One region of the Staphylococcus simulans genome, then DNA from elsewhere that is predicted to be linked to it. Evidence: predicted binding sites of a transcription regulator. Region 1 holds the regulator's gene; each other region holds the start of a gene.
What was found. The regulator Rex, encoded in region 1, represses fermentation and respiration genes when NADH is low (regulators of the CRP and FNR family bind a similar motif). The targets are predictions, from matches to a motif close to TTGTGAAATATTTCACAA.
Positions count from the first base shown of each region.

Region 2: the regulator Rex is predicted to act here: its motif matches at 1,550-1,567, upstream of MUA87_RS02770 (nitrate/nitrite transporter).
Region 3: the regulator Rex is predicted to act here: its motif matches at 1,973-1,990, upstream of pflB (formate C-acetyltransferase).
Region 4: the regulator Rex is predicted to act here: its motif matches at 1,068-1,085, upstream of MUA87_RS10640 (nitric-oxide reductase large subunit).

Region 1 covers NZ_CP095100.1:1,014,852-1,018,075, reverse strand. Annotated here, with positions in the region: gene MUA87_RS04530 (YeeE/YedE family protein) at 1-600, shown strand, start outside; gene MUA87_RS04525 (sulfurtransferase TusA family protein) at 656-880, shown strand; gene MUA87_RS04520 (redox-sensing transcriptional repressor Rex) at 931-1,572, opposite strand; gene MUA87_RS04515 (ABC-F family ATP-binding cassette domain-containing protein) at 2,137-3,224, shown strand, end outside.
Region 2 covers NZ_CP095100.1:684,632-687,855, reverse strand. Annotated here, with positions in the region: gene MUA87_RS02775 (FtsW/RodA/SpoVE family cell cycle protein) at 1-113, shown strand, start outside; gene MUA87_RS02770 (nitrate/nitrite transporter) at 250-1,416, opposite strand; gene nreC (nitrate respiration regulation response regulator NreC) at 1,749-2,402, opposite strand; gene nreB (nitrate respiration regulation sensor histidine kinase NreB) at 2,414-3,224, opposite strand, start outside.
Region 3 covers NZ_CP095100.1:542,333-545,556, forward strand. Annotated here, with positions in the region: gene MUA87_RS02140 (LytTR family DNA-binding domain-containing protein) at 1-173, opposite strand, end outside; gene MUA87_RS02145 (DUF488 domain-containing protein) at 1,415-1,786, shown strand; gene pflB (formate C-acetyltransferase) at 2,066-3,224, shown strand, end outside.
Region 4 covers NZ_CP095100.1:2,262,132-2,265,355, reverse strand. Annotated here, with positions in the region: gene scdA (iron-sulfur cluster repair di-iron protein ScdA) at 136-831, opposite strand; gene MUA87_RS10640 (nitric-oxide reductase large subunit) at 1,344-3,224, shown strand, end outside.

The sequences.
Region 1 (3,224 bases):
ACAGTGTTCTTTGTGGTTAAAACAGTACGTAAACCTAAACCGAAAATTGCAGTCCCTAAATTAAAACAAAAATTCACAGGTGTACGTCACTTCTTCTTTGAAAAGAAATTCCACCCATTCGTAGCAGCAATTATTGTTGGATTAATTGCGTTACTTGCTTGGCCAATGAGTTATTCAGCAGGCCGTGAAGGTGGTTTAGGTATCACTACACCTTCTTCAAATTTAGTACAATTTATCATCACAGGTAAAACATCATTCTTAGACTGGGGTGTATTCTTAGTCTTAGGTATTTTCATTGGATCTTATATTGCAGCTAAAGGTTCACGTGAATTTGCTTGGAGATTACCAGATAAAAAGACTTTAAGAAATAGTGTTATCGGCGGTGCATTAATGGGATTCGGCGCTTCAGTTGCCGGCGGTTGCTCAATTGGTAACGGCTTAGTTGCAACAGCAGCATTATCTTGGCAAGGCTGGATTGCTCTTGCATCAATGATTTTAGGTACTTGGTTAATGAGTTACTTTATCTTTATTAAACCAATGAAAGCATTACGTAAAGCACCTGCTAAAACAACTGCTTCAAGACCTGCAACACAATCATAATTAAGTTAAAATAGCCATAACGAATAAAAAGTTTTAAACAAAGGAGAATGAAACTATGGTATACGAACTAGGAACAGTCGGAATGGTTTGTCCTTTCCCTCTTATCGAAGCACAGAAGAAAATGGAAGAATTAGAAGTCGGAGACGAATTGAAAATTGACTTTGACTGCACACAAGCGACAGAAGCTATCCCAAACTGGGCAGCTGAAAAATCTTACCCTGTAACAAATTACGAACAATTAGGAGACGCTTCTTGGACAATTACAGTTCAAAAAGCCTAAACTAAAAAAGGAGTTTGCATTGAATGAAAATTCAAGCAAACTCCTTTTCTTTATTTACGATTCATATTATTCATAAAGAAGAGTAAAGACTGTAATTCTACCCCTAAATCAATATGATGTACTGATACATTATCAGGTACATCGATACGTGAAGGTGTAAAGTTTAAAATACCTTTTACGTTACTAGCGACAAGTTGATCAGCAACTTCTTGTGCTGCTCTTCCAGGTGTTGTGATAATCACTACATCTAAATTGCCTTTTTTCAAAATATCATGAATGGCATCCATGTCTTTAACTACAACTTTTCCAATTTGCGTACCGACTACATCCGCGTCAATATCAAACGCTTCTGTAATCACCATATCATCGTGGATTGAGAAGTTATATGAAAGCAATGCTTTCCCTAAGTTCCCTACGCCGACTAAACCAATACGAATTACATCACTTTCGCTGATTTCGCCTTTAAAGAATTCTAATAAACTCTCCACATTGTAACCATAACCTTTTTTACCCAGCTCACCAAAATATGAAAAATCTCTTCTGATGGTAGCTGAATCAATATCCAATGCTTCACTGATTGTTTTAGAATTCACTCTATCTATCCCTTTTTCTTGAAGGGTATTCACGAATCGGTAATATAAGGGTAATCGTTTCAAAGTCGCGCGAGGAATTTTATTGTTTTGATTAGCCAATTTATTTTCCTCCAAATCTTTCTAACTACTATCCCAAACTTTATTCAGTTCAACCATAATAAAACTATACTTTTAATCGTATGAAGTTATGTTAATTTAGCCATGGAGTTGTGAAAAGTAGTCATTTTATCGACTATTAGCAGATTATAGTATTATCATAGTTAATAATGCTGTACAACAATACTCAGCTTGTTTCTGGAATCATTTTTTATTATTTAAGTATACCGTATGATTTCAGAAATTGGAATGACTGTATTATCAACATTTTAGTGAATACGCTCTTTATTACACTAAAACATCCATAATTGCATTTGTAAATTACAGCAATGTACTAACTATTATACGATTAGAATTTTGTTTTGAACACATTTTTTTAAAACAAATCATAATTAATGGTCTGTATTAAATGTGTATTGACACAAATTTCTGATAAAATATTCAATCTTTTAATTTCGCGTGATATGTTAGGAATTCATGTCAATTGCGCTTATAATAGTAACTAAGCGACGCTTTTTAGGAAGGAGGACTACGAGATATTTATAGACAAATCTCGTATAAATTTGAATGATATTACTACAACTAAACAATGTCTCAAAATCCTTCGACGGGGAAGAAATCTTTAGTGATGTCCACTTTGAAGTAAAGAGTCATGAAAAAATAGGCATTGTCGGCAGAAATGGCGCTGGCAAATCAACATTAATGAAAATCATTGCTGGTGTGGATGGTTATGATAGCGGCAATGTCTCGAAAATCAAAAATTTAAAAGTCGGTTATTTAACACAACAAATGACCTTAGATACTGACCATACCGTATGGGAAGAGATGTCTAAACCTTTTGCGTATCTTAAACAAATGGAACAAGAGATGCAGGCGGAAACTAATTGGTTAGCCAATCATGCTGATGAATATGAATCTGAGACTTTCAAAGACCATATGGCAAGATATGAAGCTTTGTCTAACCAATTTGAACGCTTAGAGGGGTATCAATTTGAAAGCAAGATTAAAACGGTCTTACACGGATTAGATTTTAACGAAGAAGATTTCAATCGTTCAGTAAATGATTTCAGCGGTGGTCAAAAAACACGTTTGTCACTCGCACAAATGTTATTGAGTGAACCTGATTTATTATTACTTGATGAGCCGACCAACCATTTAGATATGGAAACAACACAATGGCTCGAAGATTATTTGAATTACTTTAAAGGTGCTATCGTTATTATCAGTCACGACCGCTTCTTCTTAGATAAAACGGTCAACCAAATCTACGATGTCGCACTCGGTGCAGTTCAACACTATGTCGGCAACTATAGTAAATTCATCACACAACGTGATCAATATTATCAAAAACGCATGCAAGAATACGAACGTCAACAAGCTGAAATTAAACGACTAGAAACATTTGTCGAAAAAAATATCACACGTGCATCAACAAGCGGAATGGCTAAAAGTCGTCGAAAAGTTTTAGAAAAAATTGAACGTATCGATAAACCGATGTTAGATGCTCGCAGCGCTAATATCCAATTCGATTTTGATCGTAATACAGGTAATGACGTATACCATATTAGAAACTTAGAAATCGGTTATGCAGAGCCTGTGATTGCACCTATCACAATGGAAATCACTAAAGGAAATCATTTAGCAGTCATTGGACC
Region 2 (3,224 bases), 330 kb from region 1:
ATGGCGGTTCATCGATGTTAAGTGTCAGTATTGCATTTGCAGCATTGATTATGACGACACGTAAAATTAATCGTGAACGTACCGCACACACTAAACTTCAAGCAATTAAATAACATTCAAAGCAGGACAAATGTAAGTCTATCACCTTTCTCTTGTCCTGCTTTTTAATATGACTAAGGACCACTAACATTCATCTATTAGTGGTCCTTACGTCTTCAATATTTACATGTTCATTCATCCATACCGTTCTTATTTAGCTGCAAGCGAACGGTTTCTCTTGCCTAAATGCCACATCGTGATAAACGCAATCACTCCGAATAATGCTAAGAAGATGAAAGCTAAGTGGCTTGTTCCTGTTAAGCTTGTCACATACGTAATCACTAATGGTGGGAAGAATCCTCCAAGACCACCCATCATTGATACGATACCGTTTGCGACACCTGCTTCTTTGTGGAAGTAATGCGGTACTAATTTGAATACTAAACCGTTACCGATACCTGCACATGCACTGATTGTTAAGCATCCAATTGTAAATAATAAGATACCATCAGAAATACCTAATAAGACAGCACCGATAATCATAATAATAAAGTCGACTTTTAATGCCATCACCGCATCAATTTTGTCCCCGATGATACCACCAAGCGGTCTAAGTAATGTCGCAATCGCGATAAAGACCCCTGCTCTGATTCCTGCGTCTACTGAAGTCAAATTAAAATGATCAACTAAGTATTTAGGTAAGAAGATACCAAATGCTACGAAAGAACCGAACGTAATGAAATACCATAAGCTTAAGTAATATAAACGTAAGTCTTTTAATAAATCTTTCGCTTGTGCTACAAATGGAACCTTAACTTTAGGTTCTTTAGCATCTCCTAAGAAGAACATTATGATTGCGAATACTGCCATTAAGATTAAGTATAATCTCACTGTTGATTGCCAACCGATAACACCTGCTAATGGTGGTGCTAAGAATGAAGATACGGCTGTCCCTAAGTTACCCATACCGTAAATACCATTCGCTAAACCAACTTTTTCTTTAGGGAAATATTTAGGTAATGACGTTACCCCAACTGAGAAAGTCGCACCTGCTACCCCTAAGAAGAAGCCTGCAATCATTAACATGTTAACTGATGTTGCTGAACTTAATAAAAAGATAGGTACTAATAGAATAATAAAACTTGCGAAGAAGACCCATTTTGCGCCAATAACGTTTGTTAAATAACCGAATGGGATACGAAGAATAGATCCTAAAATAACTGGTATTGCGAGTACAATTGAAACTTGTCCGCTCGTAATTTTAATGTCTTCTGAAATCAGCGGCATCAATGGTGCAATGATACTCCATACCATGAAGCCGGCAACCAAACTCAACGTTTGGATGGTTAACTGTAAACCGCCTCTAGATTTGTTCATTTTTTTCACCCTAACATTACATTTTCATATCATATTTAATAAGAGCAGCAGTATCCCCCTGATGTGTTTTTTGAGTCGAAGTTATTTTATTCATCAGTTAAAGATACTGCTTACACTTAATAGTGTATTATTTAGGTGAATTATTGAACATAAGGGCATTCCCTTAAAACATTCGGCTTTTCCCTAATCCCTCTATTTTAGTTAAAATCAGCATGTTAAAGGCTTTTTTCATCACAATTTTTTCACATATTAGTCACATACTATTCAAATTGTTCGACTTTAAATTAAAAAAAAGAACTCATCTATTTTGATGAGTTCAATGTCATTCCTATTTAAAAATCAAGCAATTTTTTCTTTAAGGCATACTCCACTAATTCTGGTTTAGATTTTAATTCTAACTTCTGCATAATATGTGTTTTATGTGCTTCTACAGTTTTCACTGAAATAAATAATTTTTCTGCGATGTCTTTATTCCCATAACCTTTGGCAATTAAAGGCAATACTTCTAACTCGCGTTTAGATAAAATACGAAACGGATCATTCGTATTTTTGCCATCTTGGTCAGAATTATTCACAAATTCATTGACCAATGATGTCGTCATTTTAGGGTCAATATAAGTGTCGCCGCGATAAACCGTACGCACAGCTGAAATTAATTGTTCATCTGGTGCGTTCTTTAAAATATAGCCTTTCGCGCCATTTCTTAAGACATGGAACAGATATTCATCATCATCATACATCGTTAAAATAAGTATTTTTGTTTCAGGAAAACTTTCCATAATTTTACTTGTCGCAATCAAACCTGACTCCCCTGGCGGCATGCTTAAATCCATAATTAACACGTCAGGGCGATGCTGCATCACTTTTTGGTATGCTTCAACACCCTCAGCAGCAGTATCTACGACTTCCATATCCTCTTGGAAATTCAAGATCATAGAGAAGCCCGTTCTCACCACTGCGTGATCATCTGCAATAACAATTCTCAACATCAAGTCTCCTATCGTTTATCAGTTATTGGAACTTCTAACGTCACTATTGTACCACGTCCCACTTGTGAATCAATATTAACTGAACCATTGACTAATTCAGCACGTTCATTCATGCCGAATAATCCTAGGCCGGTTCCTTTGGCTTTATCACCTATATTGAATCCTGTACCGTGATCGCTCACTTCAGCGATAATGGACGCTTCTCCTAAGTGTAAGGAAACGTAAACTGTGTCTACTTGTGCATATTTCAGCGCATTGAATAATGCTTCTTGTACCACACGATAAACTACCGTTTCGATTTCGCTGTCAAAACGTTGTGCCGAAAAATCAGTATGATACGCAATATGCACACCATAGTTCTTCTCGAACTGTTTAAAGTAAGAGCGGAAAGCAGCGTCTAGTCCTAAGTCATCTAATGAAGATGGGCGCAGCTCTACAGATAAATTACGGACATCATCGATTAAACGTGACATAATGCCTTCAATACGCTTAGAATTATCAACCATTTCATCTTTATCTTGTTGATACTTTAATAAACGTAATTCAACGTCTACATTAATCAATTCTTGGACAATACCATCATGTAATTCTCTGGAAATCCGCTTACGTTCATTTTCTTGTGCTGAAATTGTTTTTTGCATCATCAAACGCTGATAACGTTTATCTTGTCGTTCAATCTGAGGAGAAACATTGTGTAGTGTAAATGCATAGATTTCATTGGCTGTATCGATGATTTCGTATGAAGCAGTGTATGGTTCAATTTTATTGTCTCGTGTGCGCATAAAGACTTGGAAGCTGCCTTTGCCGATTTCTAACGCT
Region 3 (3,224 bases), 470 kb from region 1:
TCTTCTATGGGGAAGCGGTATGTTTTATCATTTTCTTTGCCTGTTAAAGTTTGAATGGTTGATGTTTGTTGTGCAGCTTGGATAATCGCATCGACTGTTTTGGAATGTTCGTGTGCGTAGATATCAACATATTCTTCAGGATAAGTCGGATCAAAATAGGAATTGATTTTCATGAGCACTCGCTCCTCTCTTTAATTCTATTAAAGCAGAGCTTGATGATTATGAGAATAGTTTTGATACATGTGGTATCAAGGAGACGACAAGTGGTTAAAAAGCAAAAAAGAGAGAAGGTCTGGGGAAACCTTCTCTCCATTACAGTGATTTTAGAAATGAAGGGGAATCATTTCTAGTACTTGTAATAACAATATCAATTTTTAAGGAGTTTACTCATTGTTCAATACACTCAGGGGAAAGTGTATTGAGACTAACCATTTAGTATATTTCTATCAGAGTTCATCAATATGATTGGTTATCATTCTTATTACTTACTTTGCCTACAATTTTTAAGGAGTGGATTGAGCATGTATGACATGCAGACGTTGAATCCTCTGTCATCCAATCTATCTGTTTCATGAATGCTCAACTTTTGAATATACCTACGACTCATTTTTAGAGATAAGCTCGTGCATTCGATTCATATTATCGGGGCACATCATTCCTTACAGCCGCTTACGAAAGTTGGGAGTATACTAAGTAAATGGTTGGGGAGCCACTTACTTTAAAATGCAGCTGTTTTGAAATTTTGTTGTTAATTTGATGTATCAGGGGAAACACATCAAAGTTTAATATGATTCGAATATGTCAGCATCGAAATTAGGATGGGGTAATCCTGTCTTCGTTTTCGCTTATATGAGCAACTCACCTCCTGAAATATACTAAAATTGATACATGTTTCTTTAGGATGCGGGGAACATCTTTAAAGAAATATGCAGCAACATGACAGAAATCCTACCACGGTGTTCCTGCCAATGACATTTCTAGGTTGTTGTTCTGAGATGTACTCGTTCACTGTAAAGCGTCGCATTATCGTAAAATAATGCCGCCAAATTAAAATATTAAATAGATAGCGTTGTTTAAAGCGCTCATCTATCTGTTGTTCGTGTCTCAGGGGTCTCTTGAACAACATTATCGCTTGAAACAACTTTGTTATCTATTTCACATACTACAATAACATGAGTTGTGGTTAAAATCACTATAAATGGTGCATAACTTTTTAGAGTTGTGACGTTATTGTGAAACTGTACAGTTTACTGTTGTACTATGTAAGCGCTGTACCACCACAGAATGATTGTATACAATACGGAATGTTGTGTTTCTTCCTATTAAAATAAGAAATGAGCGTCGTTTGTGTATATAGGACAAGGGTATAATAAATATAAAGTGCTGATTATTGTTTGAAAGGAAGGATGCTTGTATGGCAATCAAAGTAAAACGCATTTATGATGACAAAGCAGAAGACGATGGTGTACGTGTATTAGTGGATCGAGTTTGGCCACGTGGTATTTCAAAAGAAAATGCGAATTTGGATGAATGGTTAAAAAATATCGGACCGACAAAAGAATTAAGAGAGTGGTTCAACCATGATGCAGATAAGTTCGAAAACTTTAAAAAGAAATATATCAAAGAACTTGAAAACAATGATGAACAAAATGAAGAACTCAAAACATTAGAAGGCATGGTTAAAGATGCACGTAAAGATGTGATTATTCTATTTGGCGCTAAAGATGAAAAACATAATCAAGCTGTTGTCTTACAATCTTATTTGAAAGATCAAGGATACAAGTAACGTTAAATTAACCAGTAATCATTGAATAAATATTGAAGCAATCCAGTAATGCATATAACGCTTTACTGGATTGTTTTTTATTTGCAATTAAAAATTTACTGTTCTAATACAGTGATTTTTGAATGTAACACTTAATCTAACAGAGTCACAACCTTGACACATGTTTATTAAAACGTTTTCATATTTTAGTGATTTATTTCACAAGTCAATGTATAATAGTATGTGAAAAGGTGAACAAACAATAAACCTAAAATACACATTATCCATGGAGGGATATCAATGATTGAACCAAAATCAAGAAAACAATCAGCATGGGCAGGATTTGAGACTGGCAAATGGACTTCAGAAGTGGATGTTAGAAACTTTATTCAATTGAACTACACAATGTACAATGGCGATTCATCATTCTTAGAATCACCAACACGTGCAACAAGTGATTTATGGAAACAAGTTATGGAATTATCTAAAGAAGAACGCGATCGTGGCGGCATGTGGGATATGGATACTAAAGTTGCATCAACAATCGTTTCACATGATGCAGGCTACTTAAACAAAGACACTGAACAAATCGTAGGTGTTCAAACTGAAAAACCATTCAAACGTTCAATGCAACCATTCGGTGGTATTCGTATGGCGAAAGCAGCTTGTGAAGCATACGGTTATGAATTAGATAAAGAAACTGAAAAAATCTTTACTGACATTCGTAAAACACATAACCAAGGTGTATTCGATGCTTACTCTAAAGAAATGTTAGCTTGCCGTAAAGCAGGTATCATCACAGGTTTACCAGATGCATACGGACGTGGACGTATTATCGGTGACTATCGTCGTGTAGCATTATATGGTGTGGACTACTTAATTGAAGAAAAAGTAAAAGACTTCAATAACATGTCTACTGAAATGGACGAAGCAACAATCCGTTTACGTGAAGAATTATCTGAACAACACCGTGCATTACATGAATTAAAAGCAATGGCTGAAATGTATGGTTATGACATCAGCAAACCAGCTACAAACTTCAAAGAAGCAGTTCAATGGTTATACTTTGCATACTTAGCAGCAATCAAAGAACAAAACGGTGCTGCAATGAGTTTAGGACGTACTTCTACATTCTTAGACATCTATGCAGAACGTGACTTACAAAATGGTGACATCACTGAACGTGAAGTACAAGAAATTGTGGATCACTTCATTATGAAATTACGTCTTGTAAAATTTGCAAGAACACCTGACTACAACGAATTATTCTCAGGAGACCCAACTTGGGTAACTGAATCAATCGGTGGTGTAGGTATTGACGGACGTCACATGGTTACTAAAAACTCATTCCGTTTCTTACACACATTAGATAACTTAGGACCAGCTCCAGAACCAAACTTAACAGTTTTATGGTCACAACGTTTACCAGAAAACTTCAAAACTTTCTGTGCTGAAATGA
Region 4 (3,224 bases), 1.2 Mb from region 1:
GTATTACAGATAAAAGATAAGAACTAATCCCTTATGAATTTGAAAAGAAAAAACAGACAAGGTTGAAGATATAATCACATCTTCAACCTTGTCTGTTTAGTTTTATAAGATATTCACGCTAAATATAAAGTTAAATTAGCCTTGTTGTAATTGTTCGCGACATTTTTCGAATAAAACGTGGTTTTCTAAATGTACATGTTGTAATGTCGCATTTTCTAACGCAGCTAAACGAGTGTACACTAAACGCCATGTTCCGCAAGCTTCGATAGGCGGTTGGAAATCATTCGTAATTTCATCCATTCTACGTAACAAGTTACCTGTACTGTCATGATCTGCAGTTAAATCTTCGATAATAGCTTCTACGTTATCAACATTCTCACCATTCGCAAATGCGATAAGTTGAGGGAAGTCTTTTTCATCCTCTTTTTGTGTATGTTCTAACATGTTGTTTTTAAATGTTGTATATAAATCTTTTAATTCTAACAAGTACTCATGACTTGGACCGTGAACTTTTGCGAGTTTAGTCACATAAGGCGTTAAGTTTTTGAACTCTTCTTTCATTGGTTCGTGGTATGCATCTTGGATGTATTGAATTAAAGAAGGGATGCTTAAATATTTAGGATTTAAGCCTTGTCCTCCGGCATTTTGTTTACTTGCTTCATCAAGTTCAGCTAATAAATCTTCTAAAACAACTCTTTTTTTATCTTTCGCAGCTTCTTCAATAGAAACTTGGCCGCCACAACAAAAATCTATACCAGAACGTTTGAAGATATCAGCAGTTTTCGGATAGTCTGTCACAACGTTCGCTACAATATCAGTTTTAGTAATCATAATATACGCTCCTTTTCGACTCATCTCTATTATAAGAAGAATAGTGATAAATAAAAACAAAAAGTGTTCTAAATTAAAAGTATTATTGTAATCTTCATAAAAACTTCAAGAAAATTTATTGTAAATTTACCTGTATAGAGATTAAAGTAACTCGAAGAAGGGGCGTTTATATTAAAATGCACAAGAAAAATATTACTTTAGATACTATAAGTGTAAATAAACCGTAAACCAATCATTTGTGACAAATTTCTGAATAATTGAAAATGATTCCCAATATCAGTAGATTAATGAAAAATATTAAGAAGGAGAGACCATACCGCTTATTAAAATATTTGTAGAACACAAAGTTTGCTTAACAATAAACATATTAAAATAAAACTAAAATCGAAGAAAACAACAATTTATGTATAAATACATTTATGACAAAATTAAGAACTAATTGAGAATGATATTTACTATCAATTGCAGTAGGCGTATTCTGAAGTTGAGAGTCGAAGTTACTGAGGAGAGAAATCGGGATGAAAAATCCATACAGTAGATTGTCGAAGGTCTTAGTAACAATATTAGTCGTCGTATTCGGTATTTTGCTAGCTGGTGGTTGGTTGATATTTAAAAATGAAGCGCCTCGTCCAACAAAAGTGGTGAATGAAAGTGGACAGACGGTCATTTCTAAATCCGAACTAATCAGTGGTCAAGCTATTTATGAAAAATATGGATTGACGGATTATGGTTCATATTTAGGAAACGGATCTTATTTAGGTCCTGATTATACTGCAGAAACATTGCATCATTATTTAAAAGGGATGCATTACTATTATGCTGAACATCTTTATGATAAACCTTTTAAACAATTAAACCAAATGCAGAAAGCAGGCATTGAAGACAAAGTTAAAAAAGAAATACGGGTGAATCGCTATTCAAAAGCTAAAGATGAACTTGTATTAACAGATGCACAAGTTGCAGGCTTGAATTATGTCAGAGATTATTATCATAAAGAGTTTGTGAATAATCCCAAGCAAGCAGGGTTACCACAAAATATGATTGATCAAATCAAGACAGATGATTATATGGTCAAAGGGAATAAAATTGAGCATTTGAGTGATTTCTTCTTCTGGGGTGCATGGTTATCTTCAACAGATCGTCCAGATAGAGATTTCTCATATACAAACAACTGGCCATTTGATGAACAAGCGGGTAATACAATGCCAAGTGAAGCATTGATATGGTCAGCAATTTCCGTTGCGATATTAGTCGCTGGTGTTGCGATTATTATTTACTTTCAAAGACGTTATCAATTCGACATGGAATCAACATATGATAGTGAACGTCGTTTACCTGAAATTAAAATTCAAGATACAATTTCATCAAGTCAGGCCAAAACAGCCAAATACTTTGTGATTGTGATGGTGCTGTTTTTAATTCAAATCTTATTAGGTGAATTAATGGCCCATTATTATGTGGAAAATGAATTCTTTGGTATTCCGCTTCAAAAACTATTCCCATTCAACATTGCGAAGACATGGCACTTGCAGTTGGTGATCTTCTGGGTGGCTACAACATGGCTTGCGACAGGGATCTATATTGTGCCGAGGGTGCTCGGTAAAGAGCCTAAACATCAAGGTAAATTAGTCGATATCTTATTCGTCGCATTATTGATTGTTACTGGCGGTAGTATGATAGGTGAATGGGGCAATATTCTTGGTTGGATTAACGATAAATGGTGGTTATTCGGTCATTTCGGTTGGGAATATATTGAGCTTGGTAAATTCTGGCAAATTTTATTTATCATCGGTATGGTGCTATGGATGATTATTTTAGCCAGAGGCTTCATCCCAGCGATTAAAGATGGCAGTGAACAACATCGTAAACGTTTAATCTTGCTCTTGTTTATTGGCGCAATCGCAATTCCAATGTTCTACTTAGCATCACTCTTTATTATGCCTAACTCACATGTCACTTTCGCAGATTATTGGCGTTGGTGGATTGTACACTTATGGGTAGAAGGCATCTTTGAAGCTTTTGCGGTTATTTTAATTGGTTTCTTAATGGTAGATATGAAATTAACGACAATACATTCTACAATTCGTGCATTGTACTTCCAAATCATTTTATTACTAGGTACAGGAATTGTAGGAATGGGGCACCATTATTACTGGCAAGGCGACCATTCAATTTGGTTAGCATTAGGTTCAAGCTTCTCTGCTTTAGAAGTTGTACCGTTATGTTTATTAATTTGGGAAGCTTACACCCATTATCGTGTTTATAAATTCAGTAAAATTGAATTCCCATACAAAGGTACATTCATCTTCTTAGCTTCTACAGGATTATGGAACGCAATTGGTGCGGGTGCACTAGGATTCTTGATTAATGCGCCAGCCATTAACTACTTTGAA